One region of the Clostridioides sp. LIBA-2809 genome, then DNA from elsewhere that is predicted to be linked to it. Evidence: riboswitches for the same ligand, from Rfam matches in the RefSeq annotation. Region 1 holds a riboswitch; each other region holds the start of a gene.
The links. Region 1 has a riboswitch for cobalamin ahead of ACTG44_RS18915 (cobyric acid synthase). Riboswitches for the same ligand answer to the same signal wherever they lie in the genome.
Positions count from the first base shown of each region.

Region 2: it holds a riboswitch for cobalamin, as region 1 does, so the genes downstream of both, ACTG44_RS16720 (ABC transporter substrate-binding protein) here and ACTG44_RS18915 (cobyric acid synthase) in region 1, are expected to answer to the same signal.
Region 3: it holds a riboswitch for cobalamin, as region 1 does, so the genes downstream of both, ACTG44_RS02220 (energy-coupling factor ABC transporter permease) here and ACTG44_RS18915 (cobyric acid synthase) in region 1, are expected to answer to the same signal.

Region 1 covers NZ_CP197004.1:4,015,498-4,026,717, reverse strand. The annotation lists gene cobU (bifunctional adenosylcobinamide kinase/adenosylcobinamide-phosphate guanylyltransferase) at 1-155, shown strand, start outside; gene cobS (adenosylcobinamide-GDP ribazoletransferase) at 165-938, shown strand; gene ACTG44_RS18920 (histidine phosphatase family protein) at 959-1,573, shown strand; cobalamin riboswitch at 1,629-1,807, shown strand; gene ACTG44_RS18915 (cobyric acid synthase) at 1,923-3,440, shown strand; gene ACTG44_RS18910 (cobyrinic acid a,c-diamide synthase CobB) at 3,477-4,853, shown strand; gene cbiB (adenosylcobinamide-phosphate synthase CbiB) at 4,854-5,825, shown strand; gene ACTG44_RS18900 (pyridoxal phosphate-dependent aminotransferase) at 5,857-6,927, shown strand; gene ACTG44_RS18895 (GHMP family kinase ATP-binding protein) at 6,929-7,816, shown strand; gene ACTG44_RS18890 (cobalt-precorrin-8 methylmutase) at 7,804-8,436, shown strand; gene cbiD (cobalt-precorrin-5B (C(1))-methyltransferase CbiD) at 8,445-9,671, shown strand; gene ACTG44_RS18880 (cobalt-precorrin-7 (C(5))-methyltransferase) at 9,668-10,276, shown strand; gene ACTG44_RS18875 (decarboxylating cobalt-precorrin-6B (C(15))-methyltransferase) at 10,266-10,841, shown strand; gene ACTG44_RS18870 (cobalt-precorrin-4 methyltransferase) at 10,834-11,220, shown strand, end outside.
Region 2 covers NZ_CP197004.1:3,519,081-3,530,300, forward strand. The annotation lists gene nrdE (class 1b ribonucleoside-diphosphate reductase subunit alpha) at 1-1,572, opposite strand, end outside; gene ACTG44_RS16705 (pentapeptide repeat-containing protein) at 2,052-2,777, shown strand; gene ACTG44_RS16710 (ABC transporter ATP-binding protein) at 2,911-4,107, opposite strand; gene ACTG44_RS16715 (FecCD family ABC transporter permease) at 4,110-5,135, opposite strand; gene ACTG44_RS16720 (ABC transporter substrate-binding protein) at 5,208-6,338, opposite strand; cobalamin riboswitch at 6,567-6,751, opposite strand; gene ACTG44_RS16725 (dihydrodipicolinate synthase family protein) at 6,889-7,782, opposite strand; gene ACTG44_RS16730 (fumarylacetoacetate hydrolase family protein) at 7,864-8,766, opposite strand; gene ACTG44_RS16735 (UxaA family hydrolase) at 8,815-9,975, opposite strand; gene ACTG44_RS16740 (UxaA family hydrolase) at 10,137-10,442, opposite strand; gene ACTG44_RS16745 (2-keto-3-deoxygluconate permease) at 10,535-11,220, opposite strand, start outside.
Region 3 covers NZ_CP197004.1:387,403-398,622, reverse strand. The annotation lists gene ACTG44_RS02240 (DUF3553 domain-containing protein) at 1-240, opposite strand, end outside; gene ACTG44_RS02235 (energy-coupling factor ABC transporter ATP-binding protein) at 497-1,315, opposite strand; gene cbiQ (cobalt ECF transporter T component CbiQ) at 1,308-2,006, opposite strand; gene ACTG44_RS02225 (energy-coupling factor ABC transporter substrate-binding protein) at 2,009-2,293, opposite strand; gene ACTG44_RS02220 (energy-coupling factor ABC transporter permease) at 2,283-3,035, opposite strand; cobalamin riboswitch at 3,220-3,412, opposite strand; gene ACTG44_RS02215 (vWA domain-containing protein) at 3,545-5,320, opposite strand; gene ACTG44_RS02210 (AAA family ATPase) at 5,334-6,263, opposite strand; gene ACTG44_RS02205 (GntR family transcriptional regulator) at 6,659-7,030, shown strand; gene ACTG44_RS02200 (ABC transporter ATP-binding protein) at 7,045-7,911, shown strand; gene ACTG44_RS02195 (ABC-2 transporter permease) at 7,899-8,540, shown strand; gene ACTG44_RS02190 (DedA family protein) at 8,746-9,354, opposite strand; rRNA gene rrf (5S ribosomal RNA) at 9,523-9,639, opposite strand; rRNA gene ACTG44_RS02180 (23S ribosomal RNA) at 9,754-11,220, opposite strand, start outside.

The DNA.
Region 1 (11,220 bases):
TTGTGACAAATGAATTAGGTATGGGAATTGTTCCTGGGAATAAACTTAGTAGGATATATGCCGATATTGTAGGTCGTATAAATCAATACATAGCATCAAAAAGTAATGAAGTTTATTTTGTAGTTAGTGGAATACCCATGAAAATAAAGGAGTAGTATGTATCTATGAAAAGATTTATTTTAATACTACAGTTTTTAACAAGGATACCTATAAAATTAAATGTAGGATTTGATGATGAATTTTATAAATCAATAGTATATTTTCCACTTGTAGGTTTTGTCATTGGCATATTAACCTACTTAGTAGGATGGATTTCTATACTATTATTTGAGCCATTTATAGCTTCTATAATAATAACTTTAGCTGGTGTTTTAATTACTGGAGGTCTCCATATAGATGGATTAGGAGATACATTTGATGCAATATACAGTTATAGAGATAAAGAAAAAATGCTTGAAATAATGAAAGATTCAAGATTGGGCACAAATTCACTTTTAGCAATTATGTTTGTACTTTTATTAAAGGTTGGATTCATATACAATATAATAAGTAATAACTCATTATGGATTATAATATTTATGCCAATGATTGCAAGATTAGGAGTAATGTTATTGACATATAAAACTGTGACACCAAGAGAAAAAGGAATGGGAAATTTATTTATAGGCAAATTGACTACAAGTATGTTAATGACAGCTATAATATACACATTTTTAATAGTTATTCTTATTACTAAATTTATATTCTTATTACCTAATATAGTATTGATTAAAATATTAGGTTCAGCTATAGTAGTTTTTATATTTATAATATTATTCAAAAAACATATTTATAAAAAGATTGATGGAGTAACAGGAGATATATTAGGTTGTGGAATAGAACTTTCAGAACTTTTATATTTGATTTATATATATTTGTTAATTTTTATGTTTTTTTAAAACTAAAAAGTGGTGATAATATGATAAGATTAATATTAATAAGACATGCATTGACAAATGATAATAAAAAAGGAAGATTATCAGGTCACATAAATAGTTGTATTAGTGAAGAAGGTAAATTGCAAATAAATAAAATTACTAAATATCTAAGTCATGAAAATATAGACAGAATTTACACGACGCCATCTTCACGTACTAAGGATACAATAGAAAAAATATCAAGATTAAAGTTAATAGAAATAGAAGAAAAAGAAACTCTAAGAGAAATTAGTTTTGGAGACTTTGAAGGAATAACTTTTGAGGAAATTAAAGTCAAATATCCCAAAGAATTCGAAAAAATGATAGAAGAAGGTAACAACTATAGATATCCAAGTGGAGAAAGTCTTATAGACTCTTATAAAAGAGTGGCAAAAGAGATTGATAATATAATTTTAGAAAATGATAGTCATTCAGATATAAAAACAATACTTATATGTTCTCATGCAGGAACAATAAGAAATATAATAACACATTTGATTTCTGGTAGTTATAAATATCATTGGAACTTTAAAATTGATAATTCATCTATTACGGTTTTAGAAGTTAATAGTGGATTTACTGTAGTAGATAAAATGAATTTTACAGATTTTATATAATTTAATTGAAATTAAGTATTATAATATATGTCTGTAAGAATATCAATGAAAATAGAATATTAGATTAAAATTAGGTTCTTAATTATATGTTAAAAGGGAAAAAGGTTAGATGCCTTTGCAGCCCCCGCTACTGTGAAACCAACGAAACTATAAATACCACTGTCAATTTGATGGGAAGGTTATAGAAGTAGGATGAAGTTAAGCCAGGATACCTGCCTAATTTAATTTAAAACAAGAGGTCTTCGGGGTGAAAGATTTTTAATTAATACGTATAAAAGTCCTATCTTTAGAAGCATTAGGACTTTTTTTATTTGTGTTTTAGTAAATTTTAACAAGGAGGGGTTAGAAAGTGGGGAAAAAAATAATGCTACAAGGAACAGCATCAAATGTAGGTAAAAGTATCTTAGTAGCAGGGCTGTGTAGAATATTTAAACAAGATGGTTATACGGTTGCTCCTTTTAAATCTCAGAATATGGCTTTAAATTCTTTTATAACTAAAGAAGGATTAGAAATGGGAAGAGCACAAGTGTTTCAAGCCGAAGCGGCGAAAATAGAGCCAATAGCTGATATGAATCCGGTTTTATTAAAACCTTCTGGAAATAACAAAAGTCAAGTTATTGTAAGAGGGAAGGTTATAGGGGAAATGCCATCTTCTCAATATCATGATTATAAACTGGAATTGGTAGATGTATTGAAGGATACCTTTGATAGCTTGAATTCAACCTATGATATTGTGGTTATGGAAGGTGCAGGTAGTAATGCAGAGATAAATTTAAAAGATAGAGATATCTCTAATATGGGTATGGCAGAAATAGCGGATGCACCTGTAATAATAGTTGGAGATATTGATAGAGGTGGAGTATTTGCATCACTGGTAGGAACAATGCTTTTATTAAGTGAAGATGAGAAAAAAAGAGTAAAAGGAGTAATAATTAATAAATTTAGAGGCAAAAAAGAGCTTTTACAAGATGGAGTAAAGATGTTAGAGGACATCATAAAAGTACCAGTTATAGGTGTAGTTCCTTATACAGATATAAAAATAGAAGATGAAGATAGTGTGACTACTAGATTCAAGAAAAAAATGAATAAAAGCGATATACACATAGAAATAATTAGAACTCCACATATGTCTAACTTTACAGACTTCAATATATTTGAGACGCAAGAAGATGTAAGTATTAGGTATGTAGATTATGGGGAATCTTTAGGAAATCCCGATATGGTAATAATACCTGGAACTAAAAGTACTATAGATGATTTAACATATATAAGAAAAAGTGGTCTTGAGTCACAAATTAAAAATTTATATAGTCAGGGTAAATTGATATTTGGTATATGTGGTGGATATCAAATGCTAGGTAAAAAATTAAAAGACCCTTACCATGTTGAAAGTGAAATTGAAGAAGTTGATGGTATAGGTCTCTTAGATACAGAAACAATATTTGAGAAAGAAAAAACTACAACACAGGTAGAAGCTACTATTGTTGAATGTACTGGTGAATATATGAATGGCCTTAAAGGTAAGAAAGTCAAAGGTTATGAAATCCATATGGGTATTACAAATCGAGGTAATGGTGTAAGAAGCTTGGACCTGATAACAAAAAAACTGGATGAAGAAGTGAATTATACTGAAGGAAGCATAAATAAAGATGGGAATGTAATCGGAACCTATCTTCATGGAATTTTCGATGAAATAAGTTTTACAAGGAAAATTTTAAATAATATAAGAATGAAAAAAGGTCTACAAGAATTAGAAAGCAAGGTAAACTCTTTTGATGAATTTAAAGATAAAGAATATGATAAATTGGCTGATTTTTTGAGAGAGCATTTAGATATAGAAAAAATATATGAGATTATGAAATATTAATGATTCTGTATTTATAATTTAGGTAGGAGGTGTATTATGAAAAAAATTTTAATTGCAGGTACTAGTAGTGGAGTAGGTAAGACAACAATATCATTAGGGATAATGCAAGCTTTAGTCAAGAGAAATATGAAAGTACAGCCATATAAAGTAGGGCCAGATTATATAGACCCTTCATACCACACTTTTATAACTGGAAGACATTCCAGAAATCTAGATTCTTATATGTTAGATGACGAAAAAATAAAGTATATAGTAAATAAGTCCTCAAAGGATGCAGAGATTTCAGTAATAGAAGGTGTTATGGGGTTGTATGATGGTTTTGGAATAGATTTAGATAACTGTACAAGTTCACATACTTCGAAAGTGTTAAAATCACCTGTTATATTAGTTATAAATGGAAAATCTATGGCAGCATCTAGTGCTGCTATGGTACTAGGATATAAGGAATTAGATAAAGATGTAAATATAAAAGGTGTCATAGTAAATAATGTTAAGACTAATAGCCATTATCAAATAATTAAGAGTTCTATAGAGAAATATTGTAATGTTGAAGTATTGGGATATTTTCCTCCAAATAATAAATTTTCTTTAGAATCTAGACATTTAGGATTGGTTCCTAGTGTAGAGATGAAATCTCTAAGAGAAAAATTTTATACTTTAGCTGATGAAATTGAAAGTTATATAGATATTGATAGAATAATCGAAATCTCGGAAAGTGATGAGTTTGAGAGTGATTTCGATTTTCAAACTTTGATAGAAAATAATGGAATAAAAAAGCATGTTAATAATAAATCAATAGCTATAGCATATGATAAGGCATTCAATTTTTATTATAGAGAAAATATAGAGCTTTTAGAAGAACTTGGATTAGAAGTAAATTATTTTAGTCCTCTTGAAGATACATCAGTGCCAACTTCAGATTATATTTATATTGGAGGAGGTTTTCCAGAAATATTTGGAAAAGAACTAGAAGCAAATGAGTCAATGAGAACCTCTATATTAGAAGCACATAATAACAATATACCTATTTATGCAGAATGTGGAGGACTGATGTACCTAGGTGAGAAACTATTGAATCAAGAAGAACAAGAATTTAATATGGTTGGTATATTTAGTGGAATTAGTAAGATGACATCTTCTTTAAAGAGATTTGGATACTGTATTGGTGTAGCTAAAGAAAATACTCTTTTATCTAAAAAGGGAGAGACGATTAAAGGACATGAGTTTCATCATTCAATATTTGAGAGTGATGAGAAGTGTGCATATTCGATGAAAAAAGAAAGAGATGGAAATATAGTAGAAGAATGGGATGGTGGTTATAGTAAAGGAAACACTTTAGCTACATATCTTCATACTCATTTTTATAATAATTTAAATTGTATAGAAAATTTTTTGAATAAAGGAAATAAGTAAATGAATATTTTATCTATTTATATAGGGTATGTGACAGATTTAATTGTAGGAGACCCATATTCTTTTCCTCATCCAGTGAGGTTTATTGGTAAGCTTATAAATTTTACTCAAGGTATAATAAGGAAGGTTTTTAAGAGTGATAAACAATTAAAATTTGGCGGATTTATATTATGGTTTATCACTGTTGGAATAACGTATTTAATAACCTATGCTATAGTGAAGTTATTTAGTTTTAATGTAGTATTGAGTGTTGCAGTAAATAGTTTTCTAATTTATACAATACTAGCTACAAAATGTTTAAAAGATGAAGCATTAAAAATTTATAATGTATTAAAAACTGGAGATATAGAGAAATCTAGAACTCAGTTATCTTATATAGTAGGTAGAGATACTACTAATTTAAGTGAGTCTGAGATAATAAGGGCGACTGTAGAAACTGTTGCAGAAAATACTGTAGATGGTATAATTGCACCTATGTTTTATGCATTTATTGGAGGAGCACCACTTGCTATGGCGTATAAAGCTATAAATACATTAGATTCAACTGTTGGATATAAAAATGAGAAATATAAAGATATTGGTTTTGCTTCTGCTAAGATTGATGATATAGCCAATTATATACCAGCTAGAATATCTGTTATTCTTATGACAATTGGCAGTTTCTTTTTACGTTACAACTATAGAAATTGTTTTAAAATATCCATTAGAGATAGAAAGAATCATAAAAGTCCAAATTGTGCTTTTTCAGAGGGGGCAGTGTCTGGTGCTTTAGGAATACAACTGGGAGGTACCAATTTTTATTTTGGAGAAAAAGTATATAAGCCAACAATAGGGGATAAGCTTAGGGAGATAGATAAAGAGGATATAATTAAAACGAATAAAATTATGTATGCATCTTCCTTTGTATCTATATTAGTATTTACACTAGTATATATGTTATGTAGGGCGATTTTAATTAACTTAATTATATAAATTATGGTTTGCTAACTTAAGGGGGACATAGATGAAGGATTTAGGGCATGGTGCCAATGTAGATGAAATGGCAAAATTATATGGGAAAGACCCAAAAGAAATAATAGATTTTAGTTCAAATATAAATCCAAATGTATTACCAAATTTAGAAAGATACATTTTAAGAGGATTAAAAGAGTGTAGGAATTATCCAGATATAAACTATACAAACTTGAGAGGAAATATATCAAAATATATAGATATAAATCCAAACTTTATAATACCTGGAAATGGTGCTACAGAAGTGATTTATTTGCTTATGAGGAGTATTAAAAAAAGATTAGCTATAATAAATCCTACATTTTCAGAATATAGAAGAAGTGCTAAGTTAAACAATCTAGATATTATAGAATTAGAGTTAGATTCGGAAAATAATTTTAAACTTGATATAGATATAATAAAAAAGAACATTGAAAAATTTGACAGCTTATTTATATGTAATCCTAATAATCCTAGTGGGAATGTTCAAGACTTAAAGGAACTTGTTTACTTATTAGGTCAACACGAAAAGCTATTAATAGTTGATGAAACTTTTATGGAATTTGTTGAAGATGAAAATGAGTATAGCTTAGTAAAATATATAGAATCAAACAAAAACATATTCATCATTAAAGCTGTGACTAAGTTTTTTGGTATGCCTGGCTTAAGGTTAGGATATGGTATTACAAGCAATACTAACATTATGGACAAAATTTATGAATACAAAGAGCCATGGACTATAAATTCTTTTGCAGACATACTATCTGATTTTATTTTTGAAGATAAAGAGTATATTAGAAAGAGTAAAGAATATTACATAAAAGAAAGAAAATACATGTTACAAGAGTTGAGAAACGTAAAAAATATAAAAGTCTATGATACAGATGCTAATTTTATTTTGATAAAAATTTATAAAAAAATATCTAGAGAATTGAAAAAAGATTTGTTTAAGCAAGGAAATCTATTGGTTAGAGATGCATCTAACTTTGTAGGATTAGATGATAGTTTTATAAGAGTAGCTATAAAATCTCATGAGGATAATAAAATTCTTATAGAAAATATAAAAAGTTTATTGGGTGATTAAAATGAAATCTTATGGAATATGCCCAGCATCTTGTGGAGAGTTTGTACAAGGGATAATTGATGATGAAGAATATTTATGCTCATATGCAATAGATATGTATTCCAAAGTGTATATTGAAGAAAAATTAGTAGATATAAATTTGGGTAGATATAAGTCAAGATTGGCAATTGAGAAGGTATTTGAAAAGTTTAATTTACCTAAAAAAGATACTAAAAATATTTCTTTGAATATAGATAGTAAAATACCTATTGGAAAAGGGATGGCAAGTTCGACTGCCGATATAGGAGCTACTATAAAGGCAACATTATCATTGATAGATAAAGACTTGAGTAGTGAAGAGATTTGTAAATTAGCAGCAGAAATAGAGCCAACAGATTCTATATTTATAGACAAAAATAGCATATTTAATCCTCTAAATGGAACTGTTATAAAATACCTAGGAAATATAAGTAATGCAAAAGTTATAATACTTGAGCCCAATAAAGTACTAGATACTATGAAAATTAGGCTGAGGAAAGATTATAATACCTTAAAAATAGAAAATAGGGAAATCATAAAAAAGTCATTTACTCTTTTAGAAGAAGGATTGAAAAATGATAACTTATCTCTAGTTGGAGAGGCTTGTACTTTGAGTAGTTTAGCAAATGAAAATATAGAAAAAAAAGAGTACTTAAATGAAATCATAAAAATAGCTGAAAAATGTGGAGCATATGGAGTAAACATTGCTCACAGTGGTACAGTAATAGGTATTTTAATTGATAAGTTTATGGATGATAAAAATATAATAAATGTTTTATGTGAATCTAATATAAATTCTGTTTATAATAAGATTTATACGTTGAACATAATAAATGGAGGAATTAAGGGGGAAATAGAATGCAATACATAAAGAATCCTATGAAAATAGAAGAAAAAAGTTTTGAATTAATACAAGAGATAATAGATGAGATTAGACCAGATTATAGATTTAAGAATACTATCGAAGAAAAAATAATAAAGAGAGCTATACATACTACTGCAGATTTTGATTACTTAGACATATTAAAAATATCAGAAGAAGCAGTAGATAGTATAATAGATGCATTAAAAAATAATGCGAGTATTTATACTGATACAAATATGGCTCTTAGTGGGATAAATAAAAGAAAGCTAGAAGCATTAGGATGTAAATATAAATGTTTAGTAGCAGACGAAGAAACTGCAAAATTAGCTAAAGAGAAAGGGATTACTCGTTCCATGGCAGCAGTAGAGATTGCAGCTAAAGAAGAGGGAAGAAAGATATTTGTTTTAGGAAATGCACCAACAGCTTTATATAAAGTTATGGAGATGAAATCAGAAGGAAGATTAGATTTAGATGCAGTTATAGGTGTTCCTGTAGGTTTTGTAGGGGCACAAGAATCAAAAGACGAAGTTGAAAAAACAGATATACCATATATAATTTCTAAAGGCAGAAAAGGTGGTAGTAATTTAGCAGCAGCAATAGTAAATGCTATATTATATACTATGTAGGTATGTGTATGGAAGAATATGTGTATATAGATGGTAAAAAATATCGAAGAGGATATACTACAGGTTCATGTGCAACAGGTGCATCTAAGGCTGCTGTGTACATGTTGATGACAAAAAATAAGATTGATACTATAAATATAGATACACCTAAAGGGATACCACTATCATTAAAGGTCGATAATGTAAATATTTCTAATTCTTTTGTGGAGTGTTCCATAAAAAAAGATGGTGGAGATGACATAGATGCAACTCATACTATGGATATTTATGCAAGAGCTGAAATTGTATCCAAAAACGATGAGGATAAAGAGTATCTTACTTTATATGATATCGGTAGTGTAAGTACTAATAGTGAGAGTCAAAGTGAGTTACATAAATTTATTAGAGTTTATGGTGGGATTGGTATTGGGGTAGTAACCAAAAAAGGGCTTAGTGTAGATGTTGGTAAGCCAGCTATAAATCCTACTCCACTTAAAATGATAAACGAGGAAATAAGAAAGCTTGTAGGAAGTAATTTTGAATCTATACTTGGAGATAATAAAGTTTTAAAAATAACAATATTTGCTCCACAAGGAGAAGCAGTAGCAAAGAAAACATTTAATCCAAGATTAGGCATAGTTGGAGGAATATCTATAATAGGTACAACTGGTATTGTTGAACCTATGAGTGATGAAGGATGGAAAAAATCTTTATCTATAGAACTTCAAATGAAAAAAGAACAAGGCTTAGATAAAATAATACTGGTTCCAGGAAATCATGGAGAACAGTTTATAAGAGAGAAACTAAACTTAGATATTAAGTATGTAGTTAGAACGAGTAACTTTGTAGGCTATATGATTAAAGAAGCTCAAAGAATAGGATATAAAAAAATATTAATGGCTGGCCATATAGGTAAGTTTATAAAAGTATCTGCTGGTATCTTTAATACTCATAGTAAAGTAGCAGATGCTCGAAGTGAGATATTAGTGGCAAATTTAGCCTTAATGGGAGCTACATATGAATTTTTAAATAAAATAAATCAGTGCCTAACAGCTGAAGAAGCTGTAGATATAATAAATAATAGTGAATATAAACAGGTGTATAATATATTAAGTAATAAATGTAGAGATAGAGTAAAGCAATACTTAAATGAAGAGTCAGATGATATTGATGTGGAAGTGATGATATTTTCAATGGATAAGTCATTGTTAGGTAAATCGGATAATACAGATGCATTAGTGGAGGTCTTTATATGATAAACATAATAGGTCTAGGGCCTGGGAATTTGGACTATATAACAAAAAAAGGTGAAAACTTAATTTCCACTTCTGATGTATTAATTGGTGGTAAGAGGAATCTAGAATCTATAAAAAACTTCAAAGGAGAAAAAATAATCTTAGATTCTAATTTGAGAGAAATTATAGAGTACATAAATAATAATAAAGAAAAGCAAATATCAGTAATAGCTTCTGGCGACCCATTAATATATGGTATAGGTAGATATCTATCTAAGAATATTGACAACAAAATAATAAATATGGTTTCTGGAATTAGTTCATTACAATATATATTTTCAAAAATATACGTTGATATGAATGATGTATATATCACAAGTAGTCATGGTAAAGTACCAGATTTTGATTATATACTATCACATAAAAAAGTATGTATGGTTACAGACTCTAAGATAGGGCCAAAACAAATAAGTAAAGAAATAATGGATAGAAATCTAAATAAGATTATTGTTGTAGGAGAAAATTTGTCATATGAAAATGAAAAAATAACAATAGCAAAACCAGAAGATATAATAAGAATGGACAATTTCGAGATGAATGTTGTGGTGATTTTAGATGAAGAATAGTGAATTTATAACAGGGAAAGTTCCAATTACTAAAGAAGAAGTTAGAGCAATATCAATAAGTAAGTTGAATTTAGTTAATGCTAAAAACTTTATAGACATAGGGGCTGGTACAGGTAGTGTAAGTATTGAAGCAGCATATAATTATCCAAATTTAAATGTTATATCCATAGAAAAAAATGATGTTGCTATAGAGCTTATAGATAAAAACGTAAAAAAATTCAACTTAAAAAATATAGAAGTAATAAAAGGATATGCTCCAATCGATATAGGATTAAATACTCAGGTTGAGTCTATTTTCCTTGGTGGAACAGGAAATAATTTAGAAGAAATAATAGAATGGTCTAAAAAGAGTTTGGTTACAGGAGGAAGACTTGTAGCTAATTTTATAATAATAGATACTTTTAATCAAACTTTAAAACTACTAAAAAAATATGGATTTAAAGAAATAGATGTATGCGTTTTGAATGTTTCTAAACTAGAGAAACTAGGAAAAGGTGAATACTTTAAACCACTAAATCCTATATATATAATATCTTGTGAAAAAGGGGAAAATGATTATGAATAAAGTACATTTTGTAGGAGCAGGACCTGGAGATAAAGAATTAATAACACTAAAAGGATACAAATTATTAAGTAATGCAGATGTAGTAATATATGCAGGTTCTCTTGTTAATCCTGAACTTCTGGAATATTGTAAAGAAGATTGCCAAATACATAATAGTGCACATATGGATTTACAAGAGATAATAGATGTAATGAGAGAAGGTATAGAAAATAATAAGTCTGTTGTAAGATTGCAAACAGGTGATTTTTCTATATATGGTTCAATTAGAGAGCAAGTGGAGGATTTAAATAAATTGAATATAGACTATGATTGCACTCCAGGAGTAAGTTCTTTTTTAGGAGCAGCTTCATCTTTAGGTGTTGAATATACAGTTCCAGAA
Region 2 (11,220 bases), 500 kb from region 1:
TTTACTTTCTCTACCTTTAGCATATTCTGATTTATTAAAGCCTTCAAAAGTTTGATTTTTTTCTATAGCTATTTTCATTGATGCTTTAATTGAGTAATATCTAATCATTGCAAAAAATACATTAGAAAAATCTATGGCATCCTCTGAAGTATATAAGATATTTTCCCTTACCAAATATCCATGTAAATTCATAGCTCCTAATCCTATAGAGTGAGACTTACTATTACTCTTACTAACTGTTGGTACTGGTTTTATATCTGTGCTATCTGCTACAAATGACAATGCTCTTATTGCTGTCTCAACCGTACTTTCTATAGTTTTATTGTCCATAACATTAGCTATATTTAAAGAACCAAGGTTACAACTTATATCTTGTCCCCACTCATTGTTACCTCCATAGCCCTCTATTTGTGAAGGTGTCTGATATTGAAATATCTCACAACATAAGTTAGACATCTTGACCATTCCAACATCTCTTAATGTATGTTCCTTATTTGCTGTGTCTATGTATACTACATATGGATATCCACTTTCTTGTTGCATCTGTGCTATTTTAGTCAGCATCTGTCTAGGATTTATTTCTTTTTTTCTTATATCCTTATCACTAACCAGCTTTTCGTACCACTCATTCATTTCTATCTCATCAAGATAAACTCCATACTTCTTATACACAGTATGAGGATAAAATGCATATGCAGTTTCATTTTTTTCTGCTAATTCCATAAACTTATCAGGTATTATAGCTCCTAGTGATAATGTAGCAAGTCTTATTTTCTCATCAGCATTTATCTTTTTCGTATCCATCAATAATTCAAAATCAGGATGGAATACAGTAAGGTAAACTGCTCCAGAACCTTGTCTAGCTCCCATTTGATTGAAATAACTAAAGGATTGCTCCAACATTTTTGCTACACCAACAACTCCTCCAGCTGCCCCTTCTATATCTTTGATTGATTCACCTGATGCTCTAAGTTTGGATAAATTTAGTGCAACGCCTCCACCAATCTTTGATAAATGATTTGATGAAGATATAGCATATGATATACCTTCTGTACTATCTTCTACAGATAATAAAAAGCATGATACCATCTCTCCAGCTCTTTTTCTTCCAGCATTTAAAAACGTTGGAGTAGCTGGTTGAAATTCTTGTTTTACTATTTTATCTGTAAGGCTTAGAGCCAAACCTTCATCACCATTTCCTAATGTCAAAGCTACAATTAATACTTTCTCATTATATGTTTCTAATATTTCTTTTCCATCATTGCTTTTTAATGCGTAATTTTGATAAAACTTGTTTGCACTCATATATGATTGAAATTCAAACTGATATTTCTCAATAAACTTATATACCTTTTTAATAAAATCCATACTATACTTATTTATTACTTCTTCTGAATAATAACCTTCATCTATTAAGTACTTTAATCTTTCTTCTAAATCTTTAAATTTTTTCAACTTTGGTTTTATAAATTCTTCTATGTAACTACTTAAGGCTTCCTTGTCTTTTTCCAATTGATACTTACCTTGTTCATTTTTAATTATCACTTGATTGTTAAGCTCTATCCAATTCATTATTTACCGTCCTTTTAACATAATCTTGTGCTATAATTTCTTTCAATTTTCTTATTATTTCTTTTAGTATTTATTAGTTGAAATCCCCAAAATAACCTATAACTATTGGAATATAATAAGTATTTTTCAAAAACAAAAGCACTACATATAGTCAGTGCTTTATCTATTATATACTACATATAGTATATACACAAATTTTTTTATATCTAAACTTTTATTATTGTATCACTGATATTATTTTTATTTAAAGAAATTTTTATCAACTCAAATATAAAACAATACAAACTTATTATGTCATGTTTAAAAGTGCAAATTATCCCTAAATAGCCTAAGAATATATTATAATATATTTAAAACAAAATATTTTATATATGATATTTTATATATTATTTAGAAGTTTTTTATTTATTGTTATATAATTAAATATATGACTATTTTGCTACTACATATATAAAAATAAATTCATGAAGGTGATTTTTATGAGAGATATTTCTAAATATGAACTTGAAAAGATACTTAAAAAACATTATTTATGGCTTAAAAACAACAATGATGGAGAAAGAGCTGATTTAAGAGAAATAAAATTAGAAAATATGAATTTAAAGGGATACTGTTTAAGTAATATTGATTTTTCATGGTCTGACCTTATTGATTTAAACTTAGAAGAAGCAGATTTAGAAAACTCTAGCTTTAGTAACTCTTATTTTTCAAATTGTTCATTAAAAAATTCCATATTAAAAAATGCAGACCTAAGTGGAGCTAATTTTAGATTTTGTGATTTATCTAGGTCAGATATTAGAGGAGCTAATTTAGAAAACTCCAACTTAGAATATGCTACTTTAGATGGAGTAGTATCAGATGAAAATACTCGCTTTTTCAAGTTATACTGTCCTGAAACAGGAGCATTTATAGGCTATAAAAAGTGTTTTAATTTTAGAATGGTACAATTATTAATTCCAAGTGATGCAAAAAGGGTTTCTGCTACATCAAATGCTTGTAGATGTGATAAAGCAAAAGTACTGTCAATTACAAGTATAGATGGCAAAGAATCTTTTAAAAGTGCTCGTGCATATGCTGATGAAAATTTTATATATAGAGTAGGAGAAACTATTATAGCTGAAGAATTTAATGAAAATAGATGGAAAGAATCAACTGCAGGAATTCACTTTTTTCTAACTAGAGAGGAAGCTATAGGTTATTTATAAAGGAATACTTTTTTATAACACCATACACAAAATAAATAAACAGTAAAAAAAGAGTATCTATAATAATGTTTAAAAACTATTAAGATACTCTTTTATATTTTTTGTAGTCTGCAATTACATTTTATTTTACAATCTATAGTAAATTATCTGTCTTGATACTATCCATAATTTGTGAAACCTTATCTATATATTCTATATCATTACCAAGACTACTATAATACTTATTGCTCTCATTCCTATTCCTAAATGAATAAACTTTTTTATCCAATTTTAAAGCCTCTTTTATAATGTCTATATTTTTTTTATTCGTTTCTCCTACGCTAAACCCTGTATCTATTATAATCTTAGAATCATTTAAATTTCTAATAGCTAAATCAAAACTCTCATTAGTTATTGGCTCAAATGGCTTTTCTGTAAACATCTTTATGCCCATAGTTCTGCCAATTTCATAATCAATATCATTTTCATGTATTATTCCAGAATATAGACCTATACCTTTTTTAGTAAAAGCTCTATAAATTGGTGTAGCTTTACCACCACCACCAATTATAAAAACTTCATTTTTAGATTTATTACTAATCTCTACTGAACCTAAAAGACTATTAAAATTTTTATCATCCAATTCATAAAGTGAATTTATAATATCTTCATCCACTACATCTTCAGGTTGACCATAAGCTATGACTTTATTATTCTTTATAAGAGCAACTTTATCACAACTTTTTAATGCTATATCAATTTCATGCAATGAAAGTATTACTGAAATTGATTTTTCCTTACTTAATTTTTTTAGTATATTTATAAGCTCTAACCTATGCTTTATATCTAAGTGAGTTGTTGGTTCATCCAATATAATTATTTCTGGCTCTTGAACTAAAGCTCTTGCAACTAATACTTTTTGTTTTTCTCCATCACTTAGTTCGTCAAAATATCTTTTCTTTAAATGTAATGCATCTACAGATTCTAATGCTTCATCTACCAGTATTAAATCTTTTTTGGATAGGTTACCAAAAAATCCTGTATATGGATACCTTCCTATATTAACTATATCTTGTACAGTCATTAAATCACCTAATAATCTATTTGTAAGCACTAAAGCCATTTTTTTCGATAATGACTTTCTTGATATATGATTTACATCTATGTCATTTAGATATATCTCCCCTTTTATTGGCGTTATAAGTTTAGATAAAGACCTTAATATAGTAGTTTTTCCAGCTCCATTACTTCCTAAAAGACATAATATCTCTCCATTTTTCACCTCTATATTTATATCACTCACAACTACTTTTTTATTATATCCTACACTTAAATTATTAGTTTTCAACATATCTAAGCCCTGTCCTTCCTTTTCATCAATAGCATTACTACAATTGGTGCTCCTAATAAAGATGTTATTGTGCTTATTGGTAATTCTATTGGCGACAGAATTACTCTTGATATTAAATCACAAAGAGCTGTAACTATACTTCCTAAAAAAATTACCACTGGTATTAGTACTCTATTATCTGATGTCTTAAATATCAATTTTGAAACTTGTGGTACTGCAAGTCCAATAAATCCTATAGGTCCTGCAAATGCTGATACTATTGCTGCTAGTATACTAGATATAAATACTACCAAAAATCTAAAAAATTTTATATTTATACCAATACTTTTAGCATATTCTTCTCCTAATAAAAAAGCATTTAGAGGTTTTATTATAAAGATACTCATTAAAAGACCTAGAACACCAATCAATATAAGTATCTCTACTTTTTCCCAGGTAAATCCAGAAAAACTTCCCATAGACCAAACAGTGAATTCCTTTAATTTTTCACTATTTGCAAATGATTGTAGTACATTAGTTATACCACTACACACATATCCAGTCATAATTCCTATTATTAAAAGAGTCGTTATATTCTTTACCTTACTTGCAAATAAAATGACTACAGACATTACAATCAAAGCTCCTATAAATGCTGCCACAAATATACTCATTGAAGTTATATTTTCAAATCCTAATGTATATCCACCTAAAATCATAAGCGCTACTGATAAAGTAGAGCCTGAAGATACACCTAATATATATGGTTCAACTATTGGATTCTTAAAAAATATCTGTAGTAAAATTCCTGATACTGCTAAACAAGCTCCACCCACCATAGTTGCAAGTACTCTTGGAATCCTTATGTTGTATATTATTTTATAGTGTTCTGTATTATCCATACCTCTTAATACAACATCTATTATTTCTTTAAACTCAATTTTTACAGAGCCAAATGCTACACACACTAAAAAAGTAAGTATCATGCCTATAATTAGTCCTATAAATATTGTAGTATTCTTTATTCTCATTTTATTGATAAAATCCATTTATATACCCCTCTTAACAAATCTATATTAACTAAAATCCATAAAACTCATCTTTTAGTGTCGTATTATATATTATTTATCATAATTTATATAATGTTTAATTTTTTCACCTGTAGCTCCTGGATGAAACATCTCAACTAAATCTACTATTAATTCATCAGTCTTATCTACTGATTGATAATAATCTGGAGCAAATACCCACAAGTTACCATTTTTTACAACATCCAAATCAGCCAATACAGGTGCACTAGATTTTATAGACTCTAAGTTTGGTGCATAATCTGAGCTTGATGAGTATACAAATATATCTGCATCCTTTGCAACTTCATGTAGTTGTTCAATACTCACTCTTCCTTCATTTGAATCCATTGAAGCACATGCATTTATTCCACCAGCCATTCTTATCATATTATCTACATATGAATCTTTAGGTGCTACATAAGCATTTCCTTCATATACAGATGCCCATACTACCTTAGGCTTGTTTTTGTTTTTTATTTTTTTACTTACTTCTTCTATCTTTTGTACTGTCTTATTTAATTCACTAGTGGCTATATCTTCTTTATCATAAAATGCAGCTATTAAGCTTGTCCATTCCATTCTTCCAAATGGATTTTGCTCTTTATATTCATTATCTACAACATAGTTAAGTCCTAATTCTTTTAGTTTATCAATAAATTTTGTATCAGCTTCTGATAAACCACTACTAACTATAGTTAAATCAGGGTTTAAATCTACTATTTTTTCATAATCTGGTGCTAAGTTTGAACCAACATAATGTATCTTTCCGTCCTTCATCAAATCTTTAATTTCTTTGATAGTCCAATACTGTTCCTCTGTTGTTACTGCTTTTATGCTATCTAGCTCACCTATTGTTCTTAGAGAACAGGCTTGTGTTGTAGATGCTATTAAGACATTATCTACAGGTGTTCTAACTATATTAGCATTTTTATACTTTTCAGGAACTTCAATTTTTTTAGGGATTAAAATTAGTTCTCTTTTATCTCCATCAGTTACTTTTTTAATTCCATCCTCTAAGTCTTCAACACTAAACCCACTTGCATATTTTAATTCTAACTTCTTACCACTACTAACTTGTGCATTCTCTTTATCATTTTTACTACATCCTATAAGACCTCCTACTAAAATAACTATCATAATACTTAGAAAAAATTGCTTTAAAACATTTACTTTAAATTTCATCTCTTTCACTCCAATATTTTATTTTTTATAAGTGGTTAAAAATTCTAATAACATATACTTTTAAAATATATCTCATTAGAACTATATTAAAGTCATCTTTAATAATTATAACCTTTTAATAAAATAAAAAACTTCTCCTAATTTAGAAAGGAGAAGTTTATATATCAATTTTACAAAAAATGAATTGATATTTCATTTTATTATAAATTACAATTTCCACCCTAAATTGAACCTATGTAATACTGGGCAGGTCTCCTGACTCACGGCTTTTCCTCTATCGTCCTTCCCAAAACTTTTCATATAAATCTCAGTGGATTTTGATTTCGTATCCGTATACAGTAGCGGGGGTTGTAGTGAACTTACATCACTTTCCCTATTAAACTAATATAGTACCCTAGTATCATTTTATTTAATTTTTATTAACATAATTGTAGTTTATTGTTGACCACTTTGCAAGGTTGATTTAACATATAAAAAAAGAGTGTTTAAAATGACTATAAAAATCAGTTTAAAACACTCTTCGTTTTTTACTATATATCTAATTAACCAGTTAACATATATTTAATTCATTCATTAATTTTTTAATCTCATATACTTGATTTTCATTTGGCTTTATAAAAGGTGCAGTCATATAATCACTCACTTGTAAGCCTCTAATATTCATTGCTTTTTTCATTGCTGGTATAAATGGGTTTGTTATTAAATAAAAATCCATAGCTTTATTTATATATTTTTGAATTTCTATAACCTTATCCATATCTCTATTATTATAAGCTTCTGCCCATTTTGAACAAACTTCTGGAATTAAATTTGATAGACCTCCTATACAACCTGCTCCTCCAGACATTAGATTATGTATAAAGTTTTCATCATAACCACTATATATCTTAAAATCTGGAAACTCTGCTTTCATAGTATTTATTAAATCTCTAGTGTGTCCCATCAAAGTTACTGTATCCTTATAACCAACTATATTTTTATGCTTTCTTACAAGTCTTAATGTAAGTTCTGGACTCAAATCATAACCAGTTCTATCTGGATAATTATATAGATATATTTCAGCTTCTGTATTTTTAGCTATTTCGCTATAAAACAACTCAATACTGTCATCATCAAGAGAGAAATAATAAGGGCTTATTATCATAACTCCATCTGCTCCACTATTATGTGCATAATTTGAAAGCTCTATAGACTCTTTTATACTCATACGGCTTGTACCTATAAACACTTTTACTCTCTTATTAACATGATTAATTACTAAATCTATAAGTTCTTTTTGCATATCCATAGACATATTAAAGAACTCTCCAGTACTTCCCATTACAACTAGGCCATCTACTCCTCCATCTATAAGATGGTCATAGACTTTCTTATTTCCTTCTTTATCTAAATTTCCTTCTTCATCAAATATTGTAACCACTGGTGTCAAAAATTCTGCTTTCATAATTTAAACTCCTAAAATTTATTTTAATATGTTCATTTAATACATTCAGGTTCTGCCTTAACATTACCTATATTAAAACATTTACTTAATGTAATTTCTTAAAATTCCAATACTTTCAACCTCACATTCAATTACATCTCCACTACTCATATATCGAGGAGGTGAAAAACCCATACCAACTCCAGAAGGTGTACCAGTAGCTATAATATCTCCAGCCTCTAAAGTCATACCTTTTGAAAGTTCTGAAACTATGTCTGAAATGTCTGATATGAATAACCTTGTATTAGAATTTTGTCTTTCTTCACCATTTACTCTACTGCATACCTTAAGTTTTACAGGAAAAGAAATTGCACTTTTATGTACGATACATGGCCCTAAAGATGTAAATGTATCTAATCCCTTTCCTCTAAACCATTGAACATGCTCTTTTTGTAACTTTCTAGCAGAAATATCATTTATAACAGTGTATCCAAAGATATAATCTTCGACCTCTTCTTTTTTAATATTAACACCTGTTTTACCTATTACTACTCCAAGTTCAACTTCATAGTCTAATTGACTATTTATATCAAAATGACCATCTATCTTATCTTCTGGGCCTATAGCTTTTGTAACACGTTTTGTAAAATAGACTGTTTTTTGTGGTTTTTCAAAACTATCATCAAAGTGAGTTTGAGTTTCTTCAAGATGGTCTTTATAGTTCACTCCCACACATAAAATATCGTGTATAGGTTTTTCTATAGGAACATGTATAATACATTCTTCTCTTTTAAAAACATCATAATTATGGAATATATCTTCCTTTATAGTACTTTTCAGTCTAATGATATCGTCTTGAGATATATTTTGAATTAAATCATTTAAGTTCTTAAAAGATTTGCTAAGATTTAAGGAATTAATATCTATAATAAATAATTCATCTTTAGAAAAAACTCCTATTCTTTTACATTCATTTTTTCCTTCAGTAAAACTGACAAACTTCATAATCTCACCCTTTATTAAAATTCTATGTATTCGTTTTTTAATTAAATCTTATACATAGTTACATACTCTAGCTATTGCCATTTCAGTATATCCAAGAGACTCAGCCTTTGATTGTTTTCCATTTGCTACATCTACAATCATATTTAATAAATCATCTGTTAATTCTTCCATTGTTTGTGGACCATATATAACTGGGCTAGCATCAAAATCCATATTGTCTTCCATATTTGCAAAAGTTATTTTGTTTCCAGTTATCTTTATTACAGGAGCTATTGGATTTCCTGATGGAGTTCCTCTACCTGTACTAAATACTACTATTTGAGCTCCTCCTGCAACCATACCAGCGACAGATGAAGCATCATTTCCAGGTGTATCCATTATAACAAGACCTTTTTTATCAATCTGTTTAGCATAATCATACACTTCACTTATTGGTCTATGACCACCTTTATGTATACAACCTAGTGATTTTTCTTCCAAGCTTGTCAAGCCACCAGCTATATTTCCAGGAGATGGATTTCCTTCTCTTACCTCTTCTCCAACTAATTTTAACGAATTTTCATATCTATGCACTATATGTAATATTTTTTCTTTTACTTCTTCATTTACTGCTCTTCTAGCTAATATATGCTCTGCTCCTATAAATTCAGTAGTTTCACTTAAAATTGATGTTGCTCCTAAATCAACAAGTCTATCACTTAATTCACCTATTAGTGGATTTGCTGCTAATCCACTTGTTGGGTCAGACCCTCCACACTCAGTTCCTAGTATAATCTCAGATATTGGGAATTCTTCTTTTCTAAGTAAAGATGCCTCTTGAGCCATTTCTCTAGCATAACGAACAGCCTTTTCTATGGTTTTCAAAGTCCCATGTTCTTCCTGTATTACAAGGGTTTTTATTGGCTTGTTTGTTCTCTCTTTTATTGCCTCTACTACCAAATCATTTTGGCAATTCTCACATCCTAAAGATACCACTATTACCCCATATACATTTGGATTTGCTGCATATCCAGCCATAACATCCATAGTCAATTGTTGGTCTGAATTTACTTGTGAACATCCATTTTGATTATTAAAAGTAACTGCTCCTTGAACTTGAGACGCTATTATTCTAGTTGTATCTGATGCACAAACACTAGTAGGTAATACTAATATGTGGTTTCTTATACCAACTCTTCCATCTGGTCTTTTATATCCATAAAATTTCATACTGATTTCCTCCTAAAATAGTCTATATACCTTCTGTAATTTTCATATATTATAACTTTTTGTTACACTCACTAATCAAATAGATAAAATCTTATTTGATAATAATTAAATACTAAAAGACAATGAATTTAACTTCTATAAATTTATAAATAAGTATTATTTTATACATTGCCCATAGCTTGTTTGTCCAAATCCTCTCTAACACTTCTAACATTATGAATATGTACATGTTGACCAATCTTTATTTCCTGATTTGCTTCTCCTATATGCTCTCCATATTTAGTAACTTTGTCACCTTCAGCCATATCTTTTATAGCCAATTTATGATAAATAGTTATATCATCTAATGCTTTAATTGTCTTTATTGTTTTATCTTTTAATTTAAAACTAATTTCGCTATTCTTAGTTATTGCTTCAATAGCTACTGCAACGTTATCTTTTTCATCAATTATCACCGCATTTATCATTATTCTTACTCTCCTTTGTAAATAATATAATTTTATTAATACCCTAAAATCTAATTAAAGAATTTGCTCTTTCAATAGTAACTCATGTAATATTAAGCTGTTATTGTCCCATCCTCATTTTGTTTTGGAAACTTAGGACATCCATACTTCTTAGCCCACCAACTAGTTATAAGAGGAACTAATATTGCAGTGACAACTACTGCGGCTGCTACTTGAGTTGTTGCTGTTGCAACATATGGTTGCCATGATGGGTCAACTAATGCAACAGCAGCGGGTACAGCAATTGCATTTCCAGCAGTTGTAGCTACAGCCCATCCTGCATATCCTGGACGTTTTCCTATAAATTTATCACAGAATACTATAAATATACCTCCTACAAACACAGATATTAATCCAAGTATTACTCCTGATAATCCTCCTTTTAGTATACTTGCAAGGTTTATACTACTACCTAGTGCAAATCCTACAAAAGGTACAAGCAAATTACATCCTGGCTCTAAAAATTCTTTCATTTTTTTATCAAAATTACCTATTATCATACCAACAAGTATTGGTACTATTGCAGCCAATAAAGACAACAAAGGAACATTTGCAAGACCTGAAGTCCCAAGAGCTATTAATGTAAAAAATGGTCCATCATTTAAAGTAAGTAAACTCATAGTTGCACAATCTGTTTCATCTCCATATGAAGTCATCAATGAAAGATATATACTACCATTACTATTTGTAACTGCACTTATAACAGCCAATGTTGTAAGACCAAGTACTCCATCCATTC
Region 3 (11,220 bases), 670 kb from region 1:
TTCCTTAGTTTCAGAGCCTATATTTTGTTCAACTCTCTCTCTCATTTCATTTGCAGCTTTGTTTGTAAATGTTATAGCTAATATATTTGGTGGTTGTACACCTTTATCTTCTATAAGATATGCCATTCTTGTTGTTAATACCTTAGTTTTACCTGAACCAGCTCCAGCCAGTATAAGTACTGGACCCTCAGTCTTTTCTACTGCTTCTCTTTGAGCAGGATTTAATGTATCTAAATTCATATTTCTCCTCCTGTTAACAGCCATAAATATATTTTAATCTAAAATATGAATTACTTCAAATTATAATTATGTATTATACTAATAGATTATTTCCAATATATTACAATTAAATAACACTTTTCCATATAATTTATTTTACTACTTAATAAAAAAAATAACCTTATGATTTGGGGAATCATAAGGCACCTTTAAGGGGTCTAGGTTAAGGGTTATTATATATATAAATCTATTTTTTTAAAATAGGTTTAGGGCTTAATTATTTGTTTGTATTAAGTTCTCTTTCTTTCCAGTACTTATACAAATCTTCTTCTTTCTTAAATAAAGGTAGATTCATATTTTTATGTATCTTTACTAACCATGGGGATTCTAAGCCAGCTTGTATAATGTTATTTTCATTTACAAATACGTCTTCTGCTTTTCCTTCATCAATTAAAATCCCCTTATCCAATACATATATGTAATCGCATATTTCATACATTAGATTCATATCATGACTGGATATTACTATTTTTATATTATCTTTATTCAATCCCTTTATTATATCTACAATAGACCTAGTACTTACTGGGTCTAAACCAGCTGTAGGCTCATCAAGCAATATAATTTCATTTTCCATTGCTATAACTGATGCTATTGCTACCCTTTTTTTCTGACCATAACTTAAAAAATGTACTGGTCTATCTATAAAATCTATTCCATTAACAGCTACTAGAGCTTTGTTTATTCTCTCTTTGATTGTTTTTTCATCTATACCAATATTTCTCATTGCAAATGCTATATCATCGTATACTTTCGAGTAAAAAATTTGTTTCTCTGGGTCTTGAAAGACAATACCTACATTTTTTCTAAGATTATACAAATTTTTTTTATCATATTTTAATTTTTCTTCTTTAAAAAGAATTTCTCCAGATGTAGGCTTTAATATACCCATTAAATTCATAAATAATGTTGATTTTCCTGAACCATTTGAACCTATTATACCTATAACATTTCCCTTGGAGAAATCCATATTAATGTTTAATAATGCATTAGCATTCTTTTCATATTGATAAGTTAAATTATTTATTTTAAACATCATTATCCCCTACTATGTGAAATTTACCATCATACAATTTTATGTCTAATGATATGCACATATCATCATACCTTGTCATAAGTCTTTTGTACAGCATACTTCCAAGAATTCCTAAGGATTTATATGAAGTTTTTAAATTTATGTACCCAAATCTTAGTTCTTGTGATTTATATATTTCTGAGAATTCTTCTAAAAATATGAATATAAACCTATATATTAACATTGATAATTCAACAAAAGTATCAGGCAAATGCATTTTTTTAAAGAAGAATATTAATTGATTAAAAGGTGTTGTAAGTATACAAAAATACACACAAGTCAAACAAGACATAGCTCTAAATAACACGTGAATAGACATGTCAATAGATGCTTTTGATATTCCTACATTGAAACTAAAAATTTTAAAACTGTATAATAAGTCTGCCTTATTAAAAGATATATTTACAAGAGTTATTCCTATACTAAGAAATAAAAAGTACATTGGTATTCTAAGTAATTTTAAATAATTCTTTAAATCTATTCCAGCCACACAAACAACTAAAATACTCATTAAAATCATAATTCCACTTAAAACAAATATATTTTTTATTACCATAGAAGCAATCAGAAAGATTACTCCTATGGCTACTTTTTTATTTGGATTTACTTTACTTAATCTATTTGTATATGCATATTTATCAATTATAAGCATAATTAGCTTCTCTTTCCTTTTTGAACACCTAATATGTACCCTATTACACCAGCACCTAATGCTGCTTGTGCAGAGAATAATAAACTTTCTATTTCTCCACTTGGTGGCTCATATGGGCTACTAAACCATGGTTCATAATCTGGATTTATTTTAGTAATTTCACTTTCAGCTTCACCATCTGCTCCTCCATATTCAGCACCTGAGTTAACAAGTAATGGGAATATAATAAGAGCCACTACTAATAAAAGTAGTAATATATTAGTTTTCGTTTTTGTTTTAGCACTCATTAGCTTTAACTCCTTTATCATTATTTTCTAGTATGCTTTTTTCTCCATTTTCTGTAACTAAGTTATATACAATTACAGTAAGTATACCTTCTGCTATTGCTATTGGTATTTGAGTCATAAAGAAAATTCCTAAAAACTTAATTGCTGAAGCCATCACTCCACCTGATGGGTCTGGAAAAGCCAGTGCTAACTGTATCGAAGTTATCGTATATGTAGCCAAATCTCCTATTGCTGCTGCAAGAAATACTGGTATTGCATTATTTCCGTCTTTTTTCTTTAATGCTTTAAATATTAAGAATGATATAATTGGTCCTATAATAGCCATTGAAAAAGCATTAGCTCCTAAAGTAGTTATTCCTCCATGCGCTAATAGTAATGCTTGGAATATTAAAACTATAGTTCCAAGAACAAACATTACACTTGGTCCAAACATTATTGCTCCAAGACCTACTCCAGTAGGATGTGAACAACTTCCTGTTACTGAAGGTATTTTTAGTGCTGACAACACAAATACAAATGCTCCACATAGTGCTAATAATACTTTCTTTTTAGGGTCTTGCTTTACTATTTTTCCTATCGATTTTAGTCCTACTAAGAAAAATGGTATAAATATAACTCCCCATGCTATAGACCATTTTACTGGTAAGTACCCTTCCATTATGTGCATTGCATTTGATGTAACTGGAGTTAAAATGATTAACATAAGTGCAGCTATAACCCCTAATTTGATATTTTGTTTCATTTTACTATCCCCTCTCTCCCTTTTCTAATAATTAAAATATAAATAATACATGTCTGATTTATTTTAAAAATAAAAAAGCCTAACTCGATGGTTAGGCTTCTAATTTTTGACAATCCAAATACAAACACATAAAATAAACATATCTGTATAATTATTATAAGAAACTTTCTCCATCCCCGAAGAAATTACTTTAATATTTTAGGCAGGTCTCCTGACTTAGCTTCTTCCTACTCCTCTTCCTTCCCATGAAATATAAAAATATATCATCATAGTGGCTAACAAAAGTTTCGTCTGCATCACAGTAGCGGGGGCTGTAAAGGAATTTAACCTTTTTCCCTATTAATCTTGCTTGAAGAACCTATAATATTATATATTTAATTTTTAAATTATTCTTAAATCATTTTCTATATAAATCATTGTATACCTTTTCTGTGAAAATTTCTACATTTTTTACAGATTTTATTTGTTTTTATATTTTTATGTATATAAATTATTTTTTACAACTTTAATTAATTTCTAATTATCTTCTTCAAATACATTGAAACCACATCAGAAAATCTAGTTATATCTTTTGAATATATAAAATCATTTCCATATATTAATCTTTCAGCTTCAAGCTCTGATTCTTTCCCTGTAAATACTCCTAATACCAATATATTTTGTTTTCTAGCCTTTCTTACTTCATTTGCTGTATCTCTCAAACCAATTATACCTCTATAAGCTTTTTCTCCTCTTAAGGTTCTCTCACTATTTTTTCCTATCTTTACATCATTTGGTCTTCCATCACTAAGAACTATCAAAATTTTATTTTCTTCATCTCTATTTATTAGACCACTACATATGGATTTTATAGCTAAACCATCTCTATTATTACCCGCACAAAAGTATTCAAAGATATTTTCACTATTTTTTAAACTATCATCATAATCTTTAAATCTTTTTAATATTGTATAGTCTAAAAAACTAGAGAATCCCATAACTCTATTTGGTATACCAACTTCTGTTAGAGCATTTGCTATTATATAAGCCTGAATTGCTACATTTCCTTGATTTCTACTTTGAGAACCACTTGCATCCAATAATATATCAATAACATATTTCCCTTTTTCATTTTCTATATCTTTATAAAATATTTTATTATTATTACTTCTACCCACTCTCCAAGCTCTATTTGCTAATATAGTGCCACAATCAGAGTACACTCTAGTTTTAGCATTTTCTTCTATTAAAATTCTAGCTAAACTTTCTTTTAATCTTTTTATCTGCTGTCTATACATTCTAGCATGTTCTCTAAATTTTCCTAAATTATTTTCTTTTTGTCTTGTTACATATTTTAGTTGGAATACATTATTACACTCACTTCTAAGAACTCCATCCGTAAAGTGGATTCTACACCCTTCATGAACATTTCTACAGTTTTGTGTTTCAATCTTCTTAATTTCACCTTTACTCAAATAAGTTTTTCCATAATAATGTTCTATCTTTGAATATATTTTATTTGCAGTCTCTTCATCAACATATATAACTCTATCTGCTGAATTACTAGATTGAGAATCTTCAAAATCTCCCACTCCTTCTACAAGCATAGATGAAGATATAGAATCTATATCACTTTCAATAATATTTTCTTCTTCTTCACTATAAAGTTCTTCATACATAAAGTCAGCAAATGTATCAAAGTTTACTTCAACATCTTTTACATTATTTTCATCATATGTAGAACTACTTTCTTCTCCATTTAATATATATTCAAAATAAGTTAAATATATAACATCTAATGCTTTTAAAATCTCCATAATATCTTGATTTGTATCTACATTCCTTATGTCATTAACTATTCTTCTAGTCAAACTGTCTAATGCTGGATGCTTGTCCATATTATAAAGTACAAATGCATATTTAATTTTATCCATAATATTGTCGTTGTGTATTTTGGTAAAACGTGAAACAATATCTTTATAAGCATTTCTTCTTATATCTTCTATTCCTGGCCTATCTTTAATGGCTTTTTCTTCAACTATTGTATTTAATATAACTTGAATTAGACCCAATATAATATCTTTCTCATATCCTTTTCTAATTCTATTTGTAAGATATTTTTTAACTATATCCCAATCTACATACTTTCTTCTAGCTCCTGCAATTATTGCAAAATATAGACCTATTTCTTTTGATGAGTAATCTTTTTCTGATATGTCTATATTCTCATTGTAATCACCAGCTATTGTCCAAGATAAGTTATTAGCTCTATTTTCAAATTCATAATCATCATATATCCATTTCATAATCTCACCTATATTAAATATGACTTATTGGAAATACATCTGTACTCTCCCATTTATTAGGTATTCTAGTTTTAATTACATCTCCAACCATTTCTTTTTCATATATATCGAAAGTCTTTCCTGTAATCCCCATATTAATTGCAAGAGTTGGTTTCAAGCCTCTTCTTATAGCCTTAAGAGATGCCATAAGACCACGTAAGTCAATAGCTTTACTAGATATTTCACCATTTTGAGACTTCAATTGTAAATCTAAAAATATTCCTGCGAAATGCATTAATTTTTCTTCATTAGCATCTGAAAATTCATTTTTTAAAATCATCATTAACTTGTCTTCTTCTATAGGAGGAATATCTATTACCATAAATCTAGATACTAGTGCTTCATTAAGTTCTTTTGTTCCTGCATATTCATAATTCATAGTTCCAATAAATCTTGTTGCTGGATGTAGGTTGACTCTTTCATATCCAGGAACATCAATCAATCTTCTATAATCTAAAGCTGAATGTACCACAACTATAGCATCATTCTTTGCCATGTTAATTTCATCAAATACACCAAAGCCCCCATTGATGGCACATTCATAGACTGAACCCCTTCTAAGTTTAACTTCATTATCTATAAAAGTATCTGTACCTATAAGTGTGGAACTGTCTGTATTTATATGAAATGATGTATTCCATTGGGGTCTATTAAATATCTCACCCAAATTATCAGCAAGTAAGTTTTTTCCTGTTGCCTTTGGTCCTGATAATAATATATTTTCTTCTTCTAAAATAGCTGCTATACACATAGACAAAATATCTCTTCCATAAAAATAAGTTTTAGACTTTGTTACCCTGTATTCTAAATTTTTCTCTAGAGCATAATAACGTCTAAAATACAGTACATCTTCAATAAGTTTCTCATCTACCCCTTGTACCCTTAGATTATCTATTATATCCATATTCTTACCCCTTTTATATAAATAGTATTTGTTTCATTTCTTAACACCATTTTAGCATAAAAGGATATAAGCTAAAATCGATTTTATAAATTAATGATACCTCTTTCTCTATTTTAAAGAAAAAATTACCTGTAGATATATCTTATAGATTTTTTTACGGAAATAATTGAAAATTGTCAGGTTATAGCTTATTTCAATAGTCATATACTGAACTTTATAGATATATCTTATGATGGACAACCATACTGTATCTGTGAAAAATACACAATATATTGACCAATATATCAATTATTGCATTATTCTCTCTTTTATATTTATTATCTTGACAATACTTATTTATAAGCCTATACTGTACTTAACCAATAAGTACAGTAAGTACAGTATAGGAGGATTAAATGGAAATAATCATTAGCAACAGTAGTGATAAACCTATATATGAACAAATATGTTTACAGATTAAAAATCTTATAATGAATGGAACGTTATCTGCTGGTGAGATGCTCCCATCTATGAGAAGTCTAGCAAAAGATTTACATATAAGTGTAATTACTGTTCAACGGGCATATGAGGATTTAACTCGTGATGGATTTATTGAAACTGTCTCTGGTAAAGGTAGTTTTGTTTCTAGTCAAAATAAAGAGTTCATTCAAGAAGAGCAGTTAAGAATAGCAGAAGAATTATTACAAAAAGTTTCAGAAATTGGTCGTACACATGGTATATCTTATGAGCAAATGACAAATATTCTAAAATTATTCTATGAAGATTAAGGAGATGTGAAACTATGGAAAATAATAATGTTTTAGTTCAAAACTTATATAAAGATTTTGATGGTTTTTCATTAAAAGATATTTCATTTCGGGTTCCAAAAGGTAGAATTGTTGGTTTTATTGGTGAAAATGGAGCTGGAAAAAGTACAACAATCAACTTGATATTAAATGAATTTGAAAAAGACGCTGGAAAAATTGAAATATTTGGAGTAGACAATACAACATATTCAATTAAAAATGATATCGGTATTGTCTTTGATGAGTGTAATTTTCATGAGATTTTTACTGCAAAACATATTGGAAAAATCCTCTCTGGCATATATACATCATGGGATGATACGCTTTATAAACATTATCTAGAAAAATTCAATCTCCCATTTAAAAAACCTATTGGCTCATTTTCTAAAGGAATGAAAATGAAACTATCTATTATATGTGCTATAGCTCATAAACCAAAGCTTCTAATTCTAGATGAAGCAACAACTGGGCTTGACCCTGTTAGCCGAGATGAAATCTTGGATTTATTTTTAGAGTTCATCCAAGATGAGGAACACTCCATTTTCTTTTCATCTCATATCACATCAGATATAGAAAAAATTGCAGATTATGTAGTATTAATTCATAAAGGAAAAATTGTTTTTGAAGAACAAAAAGATAACTTAATCTACAATTATGGAATTATTAGATGTGGAAAAGAAAAATTTAAAACTATCTCACAAGATGATTATCTTATTTGCAGACAAACAAATGTAAGTATAGAATGCTTAGTTGATAATAAAGAGACTACAAGAAGAAAATATAAGGATGTAATTGTTGATAGTGCAACATTGGAAGATATTATGCTTTTCTATATCAAAGGAGGAATATTATGCGAGGATTAATCTACAAAGACTTCTATCTCTTTTTTAAAAGTATTGATAAGAAACTTATTATAATTTCAATAGCGGCTATTATCCTTCTCATTATGAATATGGGAATATATGCTGGGCTAATGACTTCAATTATGTTTTCTATTACAATAGGTATGCAAAATATTATAAGTTTTGCAAGTGATGAAAATGTAAACTGGAAAAGATACCAATTAGCTATGCCTGTTAGTGAATATTCTGTAGTTGCAAGCAAGTATATTTCTGTTATATGCACATTGGTTTTCAGTTTATCTGGAAGCATTATATTTAGTTTAATGAGCAGCATTTTCTATAGTAATTTTGAAATCAGTCTCTTGGGCTTATCTATCATTGCTTCAATTATTTTGCCACTTACTTGCACTGCTATTTGCTTACCTCTTACATATTGGTTTGGCTTCCGTTCAGCACAGACACTAGGATTACTTTTCGTCGTTCCTATTTTCTATTTCATCAAATATTTTGAGGATGGACCTGGATTTTCCGCTATTCCAACTTCAACACAATCCTATTTGTTAGTAACTTGCATCACAGTTATAACCTTATTCATTGTTTCTTTTGCAATAAGTGTACTTGGATATTCAAGAAAAAATAGCCATATATAAAAATAAAACTGATAATTAATTATATATTAATTACTACTTAATATGCTATTTCATTATTAAATTCAACATATTCACTACCTATTTGGCATTAAAAATCCCCGTTTCCACACTAGGCTAAAAACGGGGATTTTGATTATTAGAAATTAACTCAAGCATTTAAATCTTACAGTAAGTATAGAAAATAATGAGAAAATCTACTATTTTTTTATAATCTTATCTTGTGATGTTTTTTATGTATATATGACTTAATAGCAAACCCAATGATAATTATAGATATTGGTATAATTAGAACTAGGAATTTATAATCATTATAATGCGACATTATTTTTACCCAACTCTCTGAGAAAATATACCCAATACTAATTAAGGAAGTATTCCATATGGTAATTCCCACAAGAGATGATATTACAAAAGTTATAATATTTTGACCTGCTATACCTGCTATAAAAGATATGTATGTTCTACATAATGGAATTAATCTACATACACAAACAGAAATAGAAGAATATTTATTAAAATAGTCCTGAGATGCAAATATTCCTTTTCTTGCCTTTGGACATATCTCTACTATTTTATTTATGATAGATTTACCACCCCAATTTCCTACTGTGTAACAAAATATTGAACCAAGTATACCTGCAATTATACTTAAAATTAGAATTGTCAAAAATCCAAAATGATTTCTTGCAGCAATTGCTCCACATAATGGTAAAACAACTTCACTAGGTAATGGAAAACAAGCATACTCAATCATAATTAATACAAATACAGAGATTAATCCATATTGTAAAATAAAACTATTGATTACAGACACTTACTTATCTATCTCCTTTCTTATTTAAAAGTACATATCTATAAGAGTTACACCCTATATTTAAAGAATCAATCTCTTTAAACTATTATATGTATTTATACAAAGTATTTATAACACACTTTAAAAATAGTACTTTAAAAATAAGAAACTTAATAAATAAAAAAAATTACGTGGCTACGTCCTACTCTCCCAGGCAGTTTCCCACCAAGTACCATCAGCGCTAGAGAGCTTAACTTCTGTGTTCGGAATGGGAACAGGTGTATCCTCTCTGCTATTGTAACCACATAATTTCTATGCTTAATATATCTATTAAGTTATTAGAATCTAGCAATACTAGTTTCTTTAGAGTTAGCACTCTAAAAACTACACATATATTTTACTGAATGAACATCAAATAATTTGGTCAAGTCCTCGACCTATTAGTATCGATAAGCTAAATACATTGCTGCACTTACACCTTCGACCTATCAACCAGATAGTCTTTCTGGGGTCTTACCCTTGCGGTGGGAAATCTTATCTTGAAGTTGGCTTCGCGCTTAGATGCTTTCAGCGCTTATCCATTCCGTACATAGCTACCCAGCCATGCCCTTGGCAGAACAACTGGTACACCAGAGGTACGTCCATCCCGGTCCTCTCGTACTAAGGACAGGTCTTCTCAAATTTCCTACGCCTGCGACGGATAGGGACCGAACTGTCTCACGACGTTCTGAACCCAGCTCGCGTACCACTTTAATGGGCGAACAGCCCAACCCTTGGGACCTACTACAGCCCCAGGATGTGATGAGCCGACATCGAGGTGCCAAACCTCCCCGTCGATGTGGACTCTTGGGGGAGATAAGCCTGTTATCCCCAGGGTAGCTTTTATCCGTTGAGCGATGGCCCTTCCACGCAGAACCACCGGATCACTAAGTCCGATTTTCATCCTTGCTCGACCTGTATGTCTTGCAATCAAGCTCTCTTTTGCCTTTACACTCTACGTACGATTTCCGACCGTACTGAGAGAACCTTTGAGCGCCTCCGTTACCTTTTGGGAGGCGACCGCCCCAGTCAAACTGCCCACCTGACAGTGTCCCAAGACCAGATTCATGGCCTATGGTTAGAATCCCAGTACTACAAGGGTGGTATCCCAAGGATGGCTCCGCCAAAACTGGCGTCCTGGTTTCAAAGCCTCCCACCTATCCTGTACATGTAGTACCAAGACCCAATGTCAAGCTACAGTAAAGCTCCATGGGGTCTTTCCGTCCTGTCGCAGGTATCCGGCATCTTCACCGGAATTACAATTTCACCGAGTCTGTTGTTGAGACAGTGCCCAAATCGTTACGCCTTTCGTGCGGGTCGGAACTTACCCGACAAGGAATTTCGCTACCTTAGGACCGTTATAGTTACGGCCGCCGTTTACTGGGGCTTAAGTTCACTGCTTCGATTGCTCTAACAGATCCCCTTAACCTTCCAGCACCGGGCAGGCGTCAGCTCCTATACATCGTCTTGCGACTTAGCAGAAACCTATGTTTTTGGTAAACAGTCGCTTGGGCCTATTCTCTGCGGCCACCGGATGGTGGCACCCCTTATCCCTAAGTTACGGGGTCATTTTGCCGAGTTCCTTAACAACAGTTCTCTCGCGGGCCTTAGGATACTCTCCTCACCCACCTGTGTCGGTTTGCGGTACGGGTACCTTTAACCTCGATAGAGACTTTTCTTGACAGTGTGAAATCAGCTACTTCGCTACTAAATTTCGCTCCCCATCACATCCCAGCATTATCAAAGCGGATTTACCTACTCTGACTGCCTCAATGCTTGGGCACACATAACCAACAGTGTGCTTAGCTTATCCTACTGTGTCATCCCATCTCTCAAACGGTTATCGGT